Regions from separate parts of the Nonomuraea sp. NPDC004186 genome, predicted to be linked through region 1. Evidence: riboswitches for the same ligand, from Rfam matches in the RefSeq annotation. Region 1 holds a riboswitch; each other region holds the start of a gene.
The links. Region 1 has a riboswitch for cyclic di-AMP ahead of ACWEPL_RS58780 (coiled-coil domain-containing protein). Riboswitches for the same ligand answer to the same signal wherever they lie in the genome.
Positions count from the first base shown of each region.

Region 2: linked by a shared signal. The riboswitch ahead of ACWEPL_RS50140 (glycoside hydrolase family 25 protein) and the one ahead of ACWEPL_RS58780 (coiled-coil domain-containing protein) in region 1 are both predicted to bind cyclic di-AMP.
Region 3: linked by a shared signal. The riboswitch ahead of ACWEPL_RS42345 (CHAP domain-containing protein) and the one ahead of ACWEPL_RS58780 (coiled-coil domain-containing protein) in region 1 are both predicted to bind cyclic di-AMP.
Region 4: linked by a shared signal. The riboswitch ahead of ACWEPL_RS56770 (glycoside hydrolase family 25 protein) and the one ahead of ACWEPL_RS58780 (coiled-coil domain-containing protein) in region 1 are both predicted to bind cyclic di-AMP.

Region 1 covers NZ_JBSGFQ010000158.1:11,114-14,889, forward strand. Annotated here, with positions in the region: gene ACWEPL_RS58770 (DeoR/GlpR family DNA-binding transcription regulator) at 1-612, shown strand, start outside; gene galT (galactose-1-phosphate uridylyltransferase) at 609-1,688, shown strand; cyclic di-AMP (ydaO/yuaA leader) riboswitch at 1,754-1,895, shown strand; gene ACWEPL_RS58780 (coiled-coil domain-containing protein) at 1,901-2,857, shown strand; gene ACWEPL_RS58785 (DinB family protein) at 2,878-3,378, shown strand; gene ACWEPL_RS58790 (ATP-binding protein) at 3,388-3,776, opposite strand, start outside.
Region 2 covers NZ_JBSGFQ010000101.1:31,271-35,046, reverse strand. Annotated here, with positions in the region: gene ACWEPL_RS50150 (hypothetical protein) at 1-517, opposite strand, end outside; gene ACWEPL_RS50145 (LuxR C-terminal-related transcriptional regulator) at 897-1,517, shown strand; cyclic di-AMP (ydaO/yuaA leader) riboswitch at 1,744-1,889, shown strand; gene ACWEPL_RS50140 (glycoside hydrolase family 25 protein) at 1,902-2,678, shown strand; gene ACWEPL_RS50135 (DegT/DnrJ/EryC1/StrS family aminotransferase) at 2,722-3,776, opposite strand, start outside.
Region 3 covers NZ_JBSGFQ010000072.1:2,835-6,610, forward strand. Annotated here, with positions in the region: gene ACWEPL_RS42335 (aldo/keto reductase) at 1-471, shown strand, start outside; gene ACWEPL_RS42340 (Gfo/Idh/MocA family protein) at 491-1,444, shown strand; cyclic di-AMP (ydaO/yuaA leader) riboswitch at 1,562-1,699, shown strand; gene ACWEPL_RS42345 (CHAP domain-containing protein) at 1,713-2,399, shown strand; gene ACWEPL_RS42350 (YoaK family protein) at 2,683-3,429, shown strand; gene ACWEPL_RS42355 (alpha/beta fold hydrolase) at 3,395-3,776, opposite strand, start outside.
Region 4 covers NZ_JBSGFQ010000141.1:17,229-21,004, forward strand. Annotated here, with positions in the region: gene ACWEPL_RS56765 (MBL fold metallo-hydrolase) at 1-1,259, shown strand, start outside; cyclic di-AMP (ydaO/yuaA leader) riboswitch at 1,760-1,904, shown strand; gene ACWEPL_RS56770 (glycoside hydrolase family 25 protein) at 1,916-2,683, shown strand; gene ACWEPL_RS56775 (DUF4142 domain-containing protein) at 2,942-3,643, shown strand; gene ACWEPL_RS56780 (MarR family winged helix-turn-helix transcriptional regulator) at 3,725-3,776, opposite strand, start outside.

The DNA.
Region 1 (3,776 bases):
GCCACCGCCCTCGGCCCCGGCTCCACCGAGGAGCCGGGCTTCACCGCCAAGTCGGCCCGCCAGCAGCAGGAGAAGGAGGCCATCGCGCGCCGCGCGGCCGGCCTCGTCCGGCCGGGCACGGCCGTGGCGCTCTCGGCGGGCACCACCACGTGGGCGCTGGCCCGCCACCTGATCGCCGTCCCCGAGCTGACAGTGATCACCAATTCGATCCCCGTCGCCGAGGTCTTCCACCGCAACCCGCGTTCCGACCGCACGGTCGTGCTGACCGGCGGCGTGCGCACGCCGTCCGACGCGCTGGTGGGCCCGGTGGCCGTGGCCGCGATCCGCCGCCTGCACGTGGACACGCTGTTCCTCGGCGTGCACGGGATGAGCGTGCGGGCCGGGTTCACCACCCCCAACCTGCTGGAATCGGAGACCGACAGGGAGCTGGTGGCGGCCGCCAACCGGCTGGTCATCCCCGCCGACCACACGAAGTGGAACACGGTCGGCATCAGCACCATCGCCGAGCTGACCGAGGCCGACGTGGTCGTCAGCGATGCGGGGCTGCCTGAGGACGCACGCATGGAGCTGGCCGAACGGGCCGGAGAACTGATCATCGCGGAGGGCTCGTGAAGCGCACCATCACCCACCTGGCCGACGGTCGTGAGCTGATCTACTTCGATCAGCGGGACGACGCCGACCGGAGCGCGATCGACCGGCGGGTGCTCGACCCCCGGCCGGTGGCCTCCGAGCTGCGTTACGACCCGCTGACCGAGGAGTGGATCGCGATGGCGGGGCACCGGCAGACGCGCACGTTCCAGCCGACCGGTTCGGCGAGCGAGTGCCCGCTGTGCCCGTCGTCGGAAACGCGCTCGTCGGAGATCCCGGCGTACGACTACGACGTGGTGGTGTTCGAGAACCGATTCCCCTCCTTCTCCACCAATTTCGGGACTTATACAGACGCGGGGGGTCTGAGTGAGGTCCGGCCGGGAGTGGGGCGGTGCGAGGTGGTCTGCTTCACCTCTGAGCATTCGTCGTCGTTCTCCCAGCTCTCCGACGGCCAGGTGGAGCTGGTCATGGAGGCGTGGGCCGACCGGACGGCCGAGCTGTCCGGGATCGAGGGCGTGGAGCAGGTGTTCTGCTTCGAGAACCGGGGCGAGGAGATCGGCATCACGCTGGCCCACCCGCACGGCCAGATCTACGCCTACCCGTACGTCACGCCCAGGACCAGGCTCCAGCTCGCCGCCGCCAGGCGCTACTCGAAGGGGAACCTGTTCGCCGACGTGCTGGCCGCCGAGCGGGCCGCGGGGACGCGCGTGGTGGCCTCCAACGAGCTGTGGACGGCGTTCGTGCCGGCCGCCGCGCGGTGGCCGTACGAGGTGCACATCTACCCGCACCGGCAGGTGCCCGATCTGGCCGCGCTGACGGAGGAGGAACGGTCGGCGTTCGCACCCCTGTACACCTCGGTGCTGCGGGCCTTCGATGACCTGTTCGGCGTGGTGATGCCGTACATCTCGGCCTGGCACCAGGCGCCCGTGCGGCAGGACCGCGAGCTCGGCTACCTGCACCTGGAGCTGTTCAGCATCAGGCGGGCGCCGGGCAAGCTCAAGTACCTGGCCGGGTCGGAGTCCGCGATGGGGGCGTTCGTGAACGACGTGCTGCCGGAGGAGGCCGCCCGGATGCTTCGATCACAGGTAGATCACTATTAGATTTCTAATGGGGGTCGCGTTACTCGTGATCTACCACTAACATCCCTTTTGTGCCTGGCCGTAACAGCAGGCACACGCCTAATCCCGGGCGAGTCGCCCGGGAGCCGGGGACCCATCCGCACCTGGGGTGAATCCACTTCGGTGGTAGGGCACGCAGCTCCCAGCCCGAACCCGTCAGCTAACCCGGCCGGCAGAGGGAGAGGAACATCCACGTGGCGGCTCCGTCCCCCGCGACTCTTGCCATCGGCCTCGTCACCGCCGCAGCCGTCGCCCTCCTGCCGGCGACCGCGGCCTCGGCGGCCCCCAAGCCGTCGGAGGCCGCGCTCCGCGCCCAGCTCAAGCAGCTCAACAGCAAGATCGACAAGCTCATCGAGAAGTACAACCTCAAGCGCGTCGAGCTGGCCAAGGCGCAGGCCGCCGCCAAGGCGGCCAAGGAGCGGCTGGCGGCCGCGGAGAAGACGCTGGCCGCCGCCGAGCAGCGGGTCGGCGACCTCGCCAGGATGCGCTACCAGAACCACGACCCGTCGCTGCCCTCCGTCCTGATGGTCCAGAACGGCGGCGGCGCCGCCCTGCTCGAACAGCTGACGGCCGAGCAGCAGGCTCTGGTCCAGGGGGTGGCCAAGGCCCGCGACGACAAGAAGAAGGCCTCCGACGAGGCCGCCGCGCTGGCCACCCAGATCGGCGTGGACGCCAAGGACGTGACCGAACAGCGCTCCGAGGCCGAGGACATCATCGACGACATCAGGAAGAAGCTCCAGGACCTCGTGCCGCTCGGTCCCGGCCGCAAGTCCGACGGGAGCTGGGCACCGGAACTGCCCTCGGGCTCGGACAACATCACGGCCCGTACGCGGCTGATGAAGGCGGAGCTGGCCAAGAACTTCAAGCTGCCGTACACGGTGGGCTGCTTCCGCTCGGGCTCCAGCGGCGAGCACCCGCTCGGGCGCGCCTGCGACTTCATGATGAGCACCGGCGGCACGATGCCCGCGGCCATCAACAACGCCCTGGGCGACCGCATCGCGGACTGGGCGCTCAAGAACAAGGGCAAGCTCGGCGTCAAGTACGTGATCTGGAAGCAGCGCATCAACATGGGCTCGGGCTGGCGGGCCATGTCGGACCGCGGCAGCGTCACCGAGAACCACTACGACCACGTCCACATCTCGATGTACTGAGCTGGATAAGGTCGGACATCATGACTGACACCCGAATCCCGCCCGCTCTCACCGGCGACGAGCGGACCACGCTGAACAACTGGCTCGAATGGCACCGCGGCACCCTCGCCGTCAAATGCGCGGGCCTGTCGGACGATCAGCTGCGCCTGCGCTCCGTCTCACCCTCGACCATGTCCCTGCTCGGCCTGGTCCGGCACATGGCGAACGTCGAACGATCCTGGTTCCGCCGCGTGCTGAACGGCGAGGACCTCCCCAAGCTGTGGGACAAGGACCGCGACAACGACGCCGACTTCAAGGAAGTGGACGCCGCCTCCGTCAAGGAGGCCTTCGTCACGTGGGAAGAGGAGGTCGCCCGCGCCCGCGCCATCTCGGACGCCAGGCCGCTGGACGCCGTCGGTGACCACAGAGGCCAGGAATGCACCCATCGCTGGATCCTCATCCACATGATCGAGGAGTACGCGCGGCACAACGGTCACGCGGATCTGCTGCGCGAGCGCATCGACGGGGTGACCGGAGAGTGACGGGACCGATCAGGGCTCGGTGCGGAACAGCGCCCACACGGCCTTGCCGCCGCGGGCCAGCGGGTCCCAGCCCCAGCACTGGCTGTAGGTCTCGACGATGTAGAGGCCGCGCCCGTTCTCCGAGATGAAGTCCGGCTCCTTGGGGCGCGGCACCTCGTCGCTGGGGTCGGCCACCGCCAGCAGCACGTGCGGCTGTACGCGCATCAGCAAGAGCTCGATCTCCCGCCGTCCCGCCGCGTACATCGCGTAGCGCACCGCGTTGGTCACGAGCTCCGACACCACCAGCGCGGCGTCGTCGCTGAGTTCGTGCAGGCCCCAGCCCTTCAGGGTCGAGCGGGTCACGTCCCTGGCCGTCTTCACGGAGTCGGCCTGAAAGGGCAGCGGGCACGAGGTCGTGT
Region 2 (3,776 bases), on a different contig from region 1:
CTTCGACCCTGGCGGGCACGTTGGCGATTCCCGAATCGATCCGGACGCGGCGGCACGTGCCAAGGACGGCCCAGGCCGACCACCCGATGCGGTAGCCGAAGACGCGGTACGACAGGTTGCCGTACATGCCCTTGCTGACCTTTCTCTCATATTCGTGTCCGCCGAAGACCTTGTGCGCTTCTTGAAGAGAAGAAAACCCCATCCTTCGCAATTTGCGAACCAACTCGCCGGTGCTGACCTCAGCTTGCCTGTCGTTAAATCCCTCGATGGCGGCGCGCACTTGGTGCTCCCGTGTGATCTCCACCTTCATTGACCCACCGGGGCCGTCGATGTAGCGGGTGCGGGGCACGAGGAAGTTCCTCGGTGAAAGCCGATCGGCTCTGATGAAGGTTCGCGGTGAGCACCGGCCGCGGCCAGGGTCGAGGCTGTCGTCCTGGTGGTCGACGCTTTCTGCGCGCGCCGAGAGAGGCAAGGCAGCGGCCATGACCATCGACAGGCAGCCGCCCATGGTCGACATGGTCATTCTTCTGGCGGAGCGACGCACCTTCGGCCTACCAGGAGCGACTACGGCTACTTTTCGGGGAATTGGCGTGGACATGTACCATTCCTTCCGAAATACGAGCCGTGATCGCGACCGCCCGGCAGGCCGGAGAGCGGCGCTCTTCGCCCGCCGAGCGAGCCGACGAGACTCGTACGATGCTTCCAGCCGCCGTCAGCCGCTCCATGACGCCACGCCGCAGGCTTATCCCATTCAGGGGAAGAGCCGGTGAAAAGTATGAAGATCAAGTCGCCTGTCTACACAGATGCTCCCGATACCGAGCCATGCCCCATTGGGACCAGGCGACCCCGAGCGACGCAACGAAGGTCAGCATCCCGGTGATCTCGAAGAAGGCGTCGTGAGGGACCTCGAATTTCACCGGAAACAGGCGGCGCAGGGATTCCTCGGAGGCGCCTACCAGGTGAAGCACCTGCTTGGCCGTATGGTTGTAGGCCCCTTCGACCTCGACGGGATCGCCGCCACCCGGCAGCTCTCCCGGACCGCGCCCGACGTCAAGATCCTCATCCTCACCACGTTCGAGCAGGACGACTACATCTTCGGCGCCCTGCGTGCCGGCGCCTCCGGCTTCCTTCTCAAGCGCGCCCGCCCCGAGGAGCTGATCGCGGCGGTGCACGCGGTCGCGGCGGGAGACGCGCTGCTGTCGCCGTCGGTCACCCGCCGCGTGATCGACCGCATGGCCCGGCAGCCCGCCCCGGACCTCGCCGACCAGGCCAGGCTCGACGCGCTGACCCCACGCGAGCGCGAGACCCTCGAACTCGTCGCCCGCGGCCTGTCCAACCGGGAGATCGCCGCCGCGCTCGTCGTCGAGGAGTCCACGATCAGGACCCACGTGAAGCGGATCCTGATGAAGCTGGGCCTCCGCGACCGCATCCAGGCCGTGATCTTCGCCTACGAGACCGGCATCAACCGCCCCGGCCACACCGCCGGGACAGCACGGGAGAGTTCCGGGCCCGCTTGACCCAGCCGAGCAGAAGCGAACGGGGACGCGTCGCAAACCTTTACCTGGCTCCGAACCTGCTACCGGCAAGGCGTTTCGGGCCCGATACACCGGAGATCGGATTTGTCCCGCTTGCAGCATCCATGGGGAGATATATACCTTTACGTACCTGTGATAAGCGCAGTGACCAACCTTTCCGTCGCTGCGTTGCCGTTTCGTTGACCAGACCGTACGCCGCCCCCAGCGTCGCGTACGGCCGCCGAATCCGCCCCCTCGCGGAACCGGGGACCCATTCTCTTCGGGGTGAATCGGACGCCAGCCCAGGCTGCGCCCGTAGGGCACTTCCACGCCCGAACCCGTCAGCTAACCCGGTAGGCGGCATGGAAGCAAGGAGTCAATACCCTCATGCTCAAGCCCCGGCTTGCCGCACTCGCCCATTCCCTCAAGAGCCACCGCGCTCTTCCCGCCAAGCACCTGAGCCTCGCCATCACCGGCGCGATCCTGGCCGGGACCGCCGCCCTCACGGGCGCGACCGGCACCGCGCTCGCTTCGACCACCGACCACGACGCGCGGCACGAAGCCAAGCAGGGGACCAGGGCGTTCACCTACGGCGTGGACGTCTCCAGGTACGAGTCCCAGTACGACTGGGCTGCCAGCCCGGCCCAGTTCGGCATCATCAAGGCCACCGAGGGCACGTCCTTCCGCGACTCCTCGTTCGCCCGCCACTGGCGCGAAATGGGCAAGAAGGGAATCGTGCGGGGTGCGTACCACTTCGGCCACCCCAGCAACAACCCCATCGCCGAGGCGGAGTACTTCCTCGCCATGGTGAACTCGCAGCCCGCCAAGGCCGGCGACCTGCTGGTCCTGGACCTGGAGACCACCGACGGCAAGTCCGTGGCCGAGGTCAACACCTGGGCCAAGACCTGGCTGTCGCACGTGAAGGCCAAGACCGGAATCACCCCGATGATCTACAGCGGCTGGAACTTCGCCAACACCTACGGCAAGGGCCTGGCCCAGTACCCCCTGTGGGTCGCCCACTACAGCAAGGCCAAGGGCGCCATCACCCCGCCCGCCGACTGGAAGTCCTGGGCCATCCACCAGTACACCGAATCCCCCATCGACCAGAACGTCTCCGCGCTGACCCCCGCCCAACTGCGCGGCCTGGGCCGTCCTGCCGCCTGAGCTGCGGCGCTACCGGGTCTCGCTGATCTCCCTGGTTTCGTTGTCAGGCGGGCCGCGCCGGTACCTCGGGTGACGAGAGCGTGGCGAGCACCGGCCAGGCCTGTTCGGCCTGCAGCGGATCCACGGGCAGCACGTGTCGGGCCCACCAGTTCGCCGCCTGCGGCAGCGGCGAGGGCTCGATCAGGCCGGGGGCGTAGTCGTCGAAGGGTGGATCGTAGATGTATCCGGTGATCACGCCTTGTCCCCGCAACGCTTCGATGGCACGCTCGCGGTTCTCGACCAGCAGAGGCACCCGGAACAGCGGCTGGTCGATGTGATCCCGTACGGCAGGGGCGGCCATGGGGAGACCGGCAAGGCTCGCCACTCCTGCCAGGCGACGTTCCCTCCGGCGGTCCATCACCTGCATCCTGCGGAGCGCGTAACTCTCGGTCAGGCTGCCGGGCCTCGCGCGGTAGTGGTGGTTGTCGGCGCGGATCCAGGGATCCAGCGCGCCGACGCCCGCCGCCGATGAGGCCAGACCGCCCAGTCTCGGGGCGAGCGCGGTACGTCGTAGCTCGATGCGGTGGCCCTGTCGGCTTTCCAGCAGCCCAAGGGCGTGGGACATGTGCCACGCGGGCAGGGACAGCAGGGTCCCGGCCAGCGTGTTGCGGGCGATCGTCTTCAGCAGGGCGGCGAGTTCCACCGTGCGGTACCGGGGAGTGCTCCAGCGCTCTCGCATTTCCAGCAGAGCCGGCCGCTGATGCGGCGACGACAGGGCGATCATGCCACCGGGTGCCGCGCCCGCGTGCTTGGACAGGCTGAACACCCCCGCCGCGCCGAAGGTGCCGACGGGAACGCCGCCGACGGTGGTCTGCAGGGCGTGGGCGGCGTCCTCGATCAAGGGGATCCGCCGTTCGGCGCAGAGCCTGCCAAGAGCATGGACGTCGTCGGGCAGGCCGTACAGGTTGGTGGTCAGCACCCCGTCGAAGTTCAGTTCGTCGATCCGGGTGGCGTCGATGTTGCCGCTCTGCCGGCACACCGGCGCCATGATCGGTCGAAGCCCGGCGGCGAGCACCAGGAACAGGATCTCGTCAGCCGTGATCGGTGACATCAGCAGGC
Region 3 (3,776 bases), on a different contig from region 1:
TGGAAGGCGATCGAGAAGATCTACCGTGACGGGCGGGCCAAGGCCATCGGCACCTCCAACTTCAGCATCGCCCACCTCACCCGCCTCATGAACGAGACCGACCTCGTTCCCTCCATCAACCAGATCGAGCTGCACCCGTACCTCCAGCAGCGCGAGCTGCGCGCCTTCCACGAGGCCAACGGCATCCTCACCGAGGCGTGGAGCCCGCTCGGCCAGGGCCAGGGCCTGCTGAACGACCCCGCGCTGGCCAAGCTGTCGGACAAGTGCGGCAAGACGCCCGCGCAGATCGTGCTCCGCTGGCACCTGCAGCTCGGCCACGTCGCGATCCCCAAGTCGGTCACCCCGGCGCGCATCGCCGAGAACATCGGCGTCTTCGACTTCATCCTCGACGCCGAGGACATGGCCGCCATCGGCGCGATGAACAGGGGCCAGCGGATCGGACCCGACCCCGACACGTTCAACATGACCTGACTCGTCTACGATCTCCCGCGTGCGGGATTTTGCGTGGGGCATAGCGGCGACAGGGAATATTGCGCGGACCGTCGGGGCGGCCATCGCGGCCGAACCGGGCATGCGGGTGGCCGCCGTCGGATCGAGGAACATGGGGCGGGCGCAGGCGCTGGCCGCCACGCTGGGGGCGGAGTCCGCGTACGACTCCTATGAGCGGCTCTGCGCCGACCCGGCCGTGGACGCGATCTACGTGGCGACGCCGCACGCCCAGCACCTGGAGGTGGCCGAGGTCGCCATCGCCGCGGGCAAGGCCGTGCTGTGCGAGAAGCCGCTGGCCGCCACCGTGGACGACGCGGAGAAGATGGTACGCCTGGCGCGCGAGGCGGGCGTGTTCCTGATGGAAGCGATGTGGATGCGGTTCAACCCGCTCGTCCAGAAGATCGCGGCCGACGAGCGCTTCGGCGACCTCCGCTCGGTGCACGCCTCCTTCGGCTTCGCCAAGTCCTACGACCCGGAGCACCGGCTGTGGGCGCCGGAGCTCGGCGGCGGGGCGCTCCTGGACCTGGGGATCTACCCGTTCGGGCTGGCCCAGCTGATCCTCGGCATGCCCTCCGACCTGCGGATCACCGGCACTCTGGCGCCCAACGGCGTCGACGCGGAGGCCGGCGGCGTGCTGCTCTACCCCGGTGGCAGGAAGGCTCTCGTGGAGACTTCGTTGCTCGGGAATTACCCGAACCATGCCAGTGTTGTAGGGACTCAGATGCGGGCGGACCTCCAGGCACCGTTCTGGGCCACGCCGCGGATTCTGCTCTCCGGGCCCTCCATGGAGCCGGAGGAGTACATCCTCGATCCGGCGGACAACGGGTACGCCGGGGAGCTCCGCGAGGTCCGGGCCGCGACGGCCGAAGGCAGGACCGAAAGTTCGATCATGCCGCTCGACGAATCCCTTGCCATGATGGGGCTTCTGGCCGAGGCTCGCAGGCAGGTCGCCTAGCTGGGCCTTTATCGATTTGTAACGCTCTTGCCTTATGCATTACGTTTGAGGCATTCTTGAGACATACGTCCGGTTTGTCCGGACTTGTCCGACCATCGCAAGACACATCACAGGAACGTCCTGTGACCGCTGAATCCGCCCTCGGGCGGAACCGGGGACCCACGTCCTTTGGGGTGAATCGGCACTTCGGTGCCGTAGGGCAGCTTCCACGTCCGAACCCGTCAGCTAACCCGGTAAGCGGCATGGAAGCAAGGAGTAAACCCCCTCGATGGCCAACATCCGCTTTACCTCCGCTGCGAAGACCAACATCGCCCGCGCCCTTCTCGGCGCCACCATCCTCGGGACCGCGTTCGGCGCCCACATGACCAGCGCCACCGCAGCGGACAAGCAGCCGATCGACACCGTCGCCGGCACCGCCACCGTCGCCGACCACGCCGAGCGCTCGCGCGAGGCCAAGGCCGGCGTCACCGCCGGCGAGGTCCTGGCCCTCGCCAAGTCCCAGGTCGGCATCACCGAGAACGCGGCCGGCGGCGGCACCAAGTTCCAGCGCTGGTACGCCAACTCGCAGCGCGCCGCGGAGACCATCGCCCGTGACGGCGGCAGCCGCGCCGACTACCTGAACGCCGCCTGGTGCGCGATGTTCGTCTCCTGGGTGGGCGACCAGACCGGCGCCCGCTCGCAGATCGGCTGGGACGCCTGGACCGTCGCCCACGCCAAGTGGTTCCAGGCCAACCACCGCTTCGGCACCGAGGCCAAGCCCGGCGCCATCGTGTACTTCTCGTGGAGCGGCAGCAAGAACCTCAACGACATCAAGCACGTCGGGTTCGTCGAGAAGGACAACGGCGACGGCACCATCTCGACCGTCGAGGGCAACACCGGCAACGGCAAGGTCGAGGAGCGCGTCCGTCCCAAGTCCCAGGTCGTCGGCTACGGCTACCCCCAGTACCGTTCCTGACCGGACTGTCCCCCTCCAGGCTGGACTTCCCCCAGGCGCCTACTGACCGGACTCCCCCAGGCACCTCCTGGCCGGCCTTCCCCCAGCGCCGAACGAGCGCGCGTCCCGCAACGGGACGCGCGCTCGTCGCGTTTCACCCCCGGCGAGTGCGGCGGCGTGCCGAGCGGAACCCGGCGACCGGTGCCGTTCGGCCGTCGCGTTTCACCCCCCGCGAGTGCGGCGGCCCGTCACCGGGGAAGACCCGAGGCGAACCGCCCGCGACCTCGCCAAGGAGCCGCCCACCATGCCAGCCGCGCGCAGACGCCCCGGAAGGCTGGTGCGGAGTGGGCTGCGACGGATCGCCGACGGGCTCTTCCCGCGCGGCGCCAACCCGCACGGCGTCCTGCCCGCCCTGCTGATCCTCCTGGCCTTCGTCACCGGCCTCGTGGACGCCGTCAGCTTCCTCGGCCTGGGCCGCGTCTTCGTCGCCAACATGACCGGCAACATCGTCTTCCTCAGCTTCGCCCTGGCCGGGGAGGCCCAGATGTCCAGATGGGCCTCCCCGGCGGCCCTCGTCGCCTTCGGAGCCGGTGCCTGGAGCGCCGGCCGGGTGATCAGGCGGACCGCGAACCCGCGGCGGGCGTTCGCCGCCGCCACCGCCGTACACGCGCTCCTCGTCGCCGCCACCCTCGCGATCGCCCTCACGGCCGGACACCGCACGACCTGGTCCCAGGCGGCCCTCATCGTGCTGCTCGCCTGCGGCATGGGCCTGCAGAACGCGTCCGTACGCGCGCTCGGCGTACCCGACCTGGTCACCAACGTCCTCACCACGACCCTCACGAGCCTGGCCGCCGACACGCCGGGCCGGGCCGCCCTGCGTCGATCCGCCTCCATTGCCGCGATGTTCCTCGGCGCCCTGACCGGCGCCCTCCTCCACCTCACGACCGGCCCCGCACCCGCCCTGGCGGCCGCCCTGGCCCTGCTCACCACCGTCGCCCTCGTCGCCCGCAGCGGTCTCAGCCGAGAAAGAACTCCGCCAGCGCCCGGGTGACCCCGGCCGGATCGTTCTCCATCGGGATGTGCCCCGCCCCGGGAACGCGCACCAGCGTCGTGTTCGGCACCTCGGCGGCGAAGCGCTCGGCGTACCGGACCTCCTGGAACGTGTCGTCCTCCCCCCACACCAGCAGCTTCGGCGTCCCATCGGCCCTGAGTGCGGGCACCAGGTCCAGCGTGTAACGGCTGTCGGCCGCGCCCGCCAGCGCCATCCACGACCGGCTCACCCGCGGGTCGTTCCACGGATCAAGGTAATCGGCCAGCTCCGCCTCGGTGGCCGGCCGGGCGAGCGCGGTGGTGACCGCCTTGCGGCGGGCGGCCAGCAGTTCCTCCACGGTCGTGGCC
Region 4 (3,776 bases), on a different contig from region 1:
ACGTCTCCGGCGGTCTGGCGCTGGCCCGGGTGAGCGGGGCGGCGTACCTGGTGGGCGGGGCCGAGGAAGTCGGCTTCGACCGCGTGCCGGTGTACGACGGAGATCGGATCGCCGTCTCCGAGCGGATGTGGCTGGAGGCGGTGACCACGCCGGGACACACCTTCCACCACCTGTCCTACGTGCTGGCCGGTCCGGGTGGGCCGGAGGGGGTGTTCACCGGAGGATCGCTGTTGTTCGGCGGCACCGGGCGTACCGACCTGCTGGGCGCCGAGCATGCCCGCACCCTGGCCCGCCACCAGCACGCCTCCGCGCGGCGGCTGTCCGGCCTGCTGCCCGACGGCGCGCGGCTCTGGCCGACGCACGGGTTCGGCAGCTTCTGCGCGGTCACGCAGTCCGGCGCGTCCGCCTCGACCATCGGCCGGGAGAAGGACGTCAACCCGGTGCTGCGGATGGAGGCCGACGACTTCGTCACCCACATCCTGGAAGGCCTGGACGCCTACCCCGCCTATTACGCCCACATGGGCGCGCGCAACGCCGCCGGAGCGGAGCCGATCGACCTGACCCCGGCGCGGCCGGCCGACAGCGCTGAGCTGCTGGCTCGCCTGCGGGCTGGCGAATGGGTGGTGGATCTGCGCTCACGCAAGGCGTTCGCGGACCGGCACCTGGCCGGCACGCTCAGCTTCGGCCTGGACGGGCCGATGGCGACCTGGCTGGGCTGGCTGGCCCCGTGGGGCACGCCCCTCACGCTGCTCGGCGAGTCGGCCGAACAGGTCGCCGCCGCCCAGCGCGAGCTGGCCCGCATCGGCATAGACCGCCCGGCCGCCGCCTCGACCGGCACCGTCGAACAGTGGGCCGGACACGACCCGGGCCTGATCGCCGAGCTGACCACCGCGACCTTCGCCGACCTGGCCGCCGCCCGCGCGGGAGAACGGGCCACCGCCCGTGCAAGCGAACCGGCCATCTCCCGCGCGGGGGAACCGGTCGGCGGCCCGACCGTCCTGGACGTGCGGATGGGCAACGAATGGCGGGCCGGTCACGTGGCCGGCGCCGTGCACATCCCGCTGCCCGAGCTGCCGGAGCGCCTGGCCGAGGTGCCGGAGGGAACGGTGTGGGTGCACTGCGGCACCGGCTACCGGGCGGCGGCGGCCGCGAGCCTGCTGGCCCGCGGCGGCCGCCAGGTGGTCCACATCGACGACGCCTACTCCCGGGCCGCCGACGCCGGCCTGCCCATCACCACCCCCGACGAGGCCCCCTCTTGACCACCCTCGGCCCCGGCGACACCAGGACGCCTGCCGCGATCCGGCGACGCACCGGGATCCGGTGACCCGCCAGGATCCCGTGACCCGCCGGGGCCGATCGACGTGCGGACCCCCGGAGAGTTGGAGCCCGCCCACCTGCCCGGCTCCCGCGTGCCCGACGGCGCCGCGGACGTCAAACGATGGCTGGAGTCACGATTACCCGTAGAACGGCGTTTGGTCACAATGGCAACGCATGAATGGCCTGCCCCACCCGTGCCGAGATCATAAAGGCCCGGAAGCGACTCCCCCGATTCTTTGCCAAGCACCAGAATCCCTACAGGCACGGCATTTCAGTGCCGCCCGGTCGCCGACACCCGCGAATCGGATTTGCACTACTTGCACCATCTATGGATATATGTCTATCTTTTGCCTAGTTGCGGCACGGATGTGGCGCTCTTTCGCCGCATCGTTGCCGCTTCGTTGACCGGACCGCGCGCTGCCCGAAGAAGCCCTTCGGGGACAGCGTCCGGCCGCCGAATCCGCGCCTCGCGGAACCGGGGACCCACGTTCTTGGGGTGAATCGGACGCCAGCCCAGGCTGCGCCAGGTAGGGCACTTCCAGGCCCGAACCCGTCAGCTAACCCGGTAGGCGGTATGGAAGCAAGGAGTCAATGCCTCATGTCCAAGCCCCGGCTTGCCACAATCGCCTACATCCTCAAGAATCACCGCGATCTCCTCACCAAATACCTCAGCTTCGCCGTCGCCGTCGCGATCCTCGCCGCAACCGCCGCCATCACCACCTTCGCATTCGCATCGCCCACCGAGCAGAGCCCGGTGCAGGCGACTCGTCATGGAGCCGGACCCCTCATCTACGGCCTGGACATCTCCAATTACGAGCCTCTGTACGACTGGAATGCCAGCCCGGCCAAGTTCGGCATCATCAAAGCCACAGAAGGCACGTCCTTCCGCGACGCCTCATTCGCCAGGCACTGGCGCGAGCTGGGCAAGAAGGGCATCGTGCGCGGGGCGTACCACTATGGCCATCCCCGCAACAATCCCATCGCGGAGGCCGAGCACTTCCTGTCCGTGGTGAACTCGCAGCCCGCCAAGGCCGGCGACCTGCTGGTCCTTGACCTGGAGACCGCGAACGGCAGATCCGTCGCCGAGGTCAACGCCTGGGCCAAGACGTGGCTGTCGTACGTGAAGGACAAGACGGGGATCACCCCGATGTTCTACAGCGGCTGGAACTTCGCCAACAAGTACGGCAAGGGCCTGTCCGAGTACCCGCTGTGGGTCGCCCACTACAGCAAGGCCAAGGGGGCCATCACCCCGCCCGCCGACTGGAAGTCCTGGGCCATCCACCAGTACTCCGAGGTCCCTGTCGACCAGAACGTCTCCGCGCTGACCGCCGACCAGTTGCGCGGCCTGGGCCGCCCCACGGCCTGAGCCCACACGGCGGGTCCGCACCGCGATCGGGTGGACGCCGCCCCGCGTGCTCCTCTCGGCCCGGAGGAGCTCGCGGTGGACGCCGGTCACGGATGGCACCGGTGAAGGCCGCCTCGGACAACGGCTGACCCCGGCAGTCTTGCCCAATGCAAATCTTGCACAATGCCATGAACACTCACGCACCCTCCCGCGTATCCCTCAGTGACCGGCACCACTCACGAAGGCCGCGTCCAAGGGACCGGAAGGGGATGACGGCGTATGCGACTCCTCGACAGCCGTCGCGCTCTCATCAGTTGCGGCATTGCCGCCCTCTGCACTCTGACCGCCTGCGCCGGCTACACGCCGACGCCCGTCTCTGACACCGCCGGCCTGAGCACCGAGCCGACCGCCGGCCTCAGCACCGAGCCGACCGCCGTCGAGACCGGACCGACCGACGCACCCACCGTCCAACCCGTGGAGGACGAGCCGGAGGCCCGCACCCGGCAGACCAAGTGGGGACCGCTGTCCGAGGCCGACCAGGAGCTCATCAAGAAGGTCCGGCTCGCCAGCCTGTGGGAGATGCCCATGGCCCAGGACGCGATACAGCGCGCCAACAGCGCCCGCGTCCGCCAGGTCAGCAAGGAGATCGCGGCTCAGCACGACATGCTCGACGGGCAGGTTCGCGACGTGGCCGCCAAGCTGAAGGTCAAGCTGCCGGTGAAGCCCACGCCTCAGCAGCAGGACTGGATGACAGATATTTCCGGCAGGTCCGGATCCGCCTATGACAAGACGTACGTCAAATGGCTGCGCCTGGCGCACGGACAGATCTTCACCCTGATCGGCACGGTACGCGGCACCACGCAGAACACCCTGGTCCGGCGCTTCTCCGAACAGGCCAACGCCGCGGTGCTCAACCACCAGCGCCTCCTGGAGAGCACCGGCCTGACCACACCCGAGAGCTTCCCCACCCCGTCCATCTGACGACCGGGGACGGAGCCCGCACGGCTTCCGGCCGCCGCGAAGTGCCGGCATTGGTCGGCGGCTCAGCGCCGCGTGAGCGATTCAGACAGCGGACCAGCCCAGCGGGTTCGGCACGTTCAGGGGTGGCTCGCCG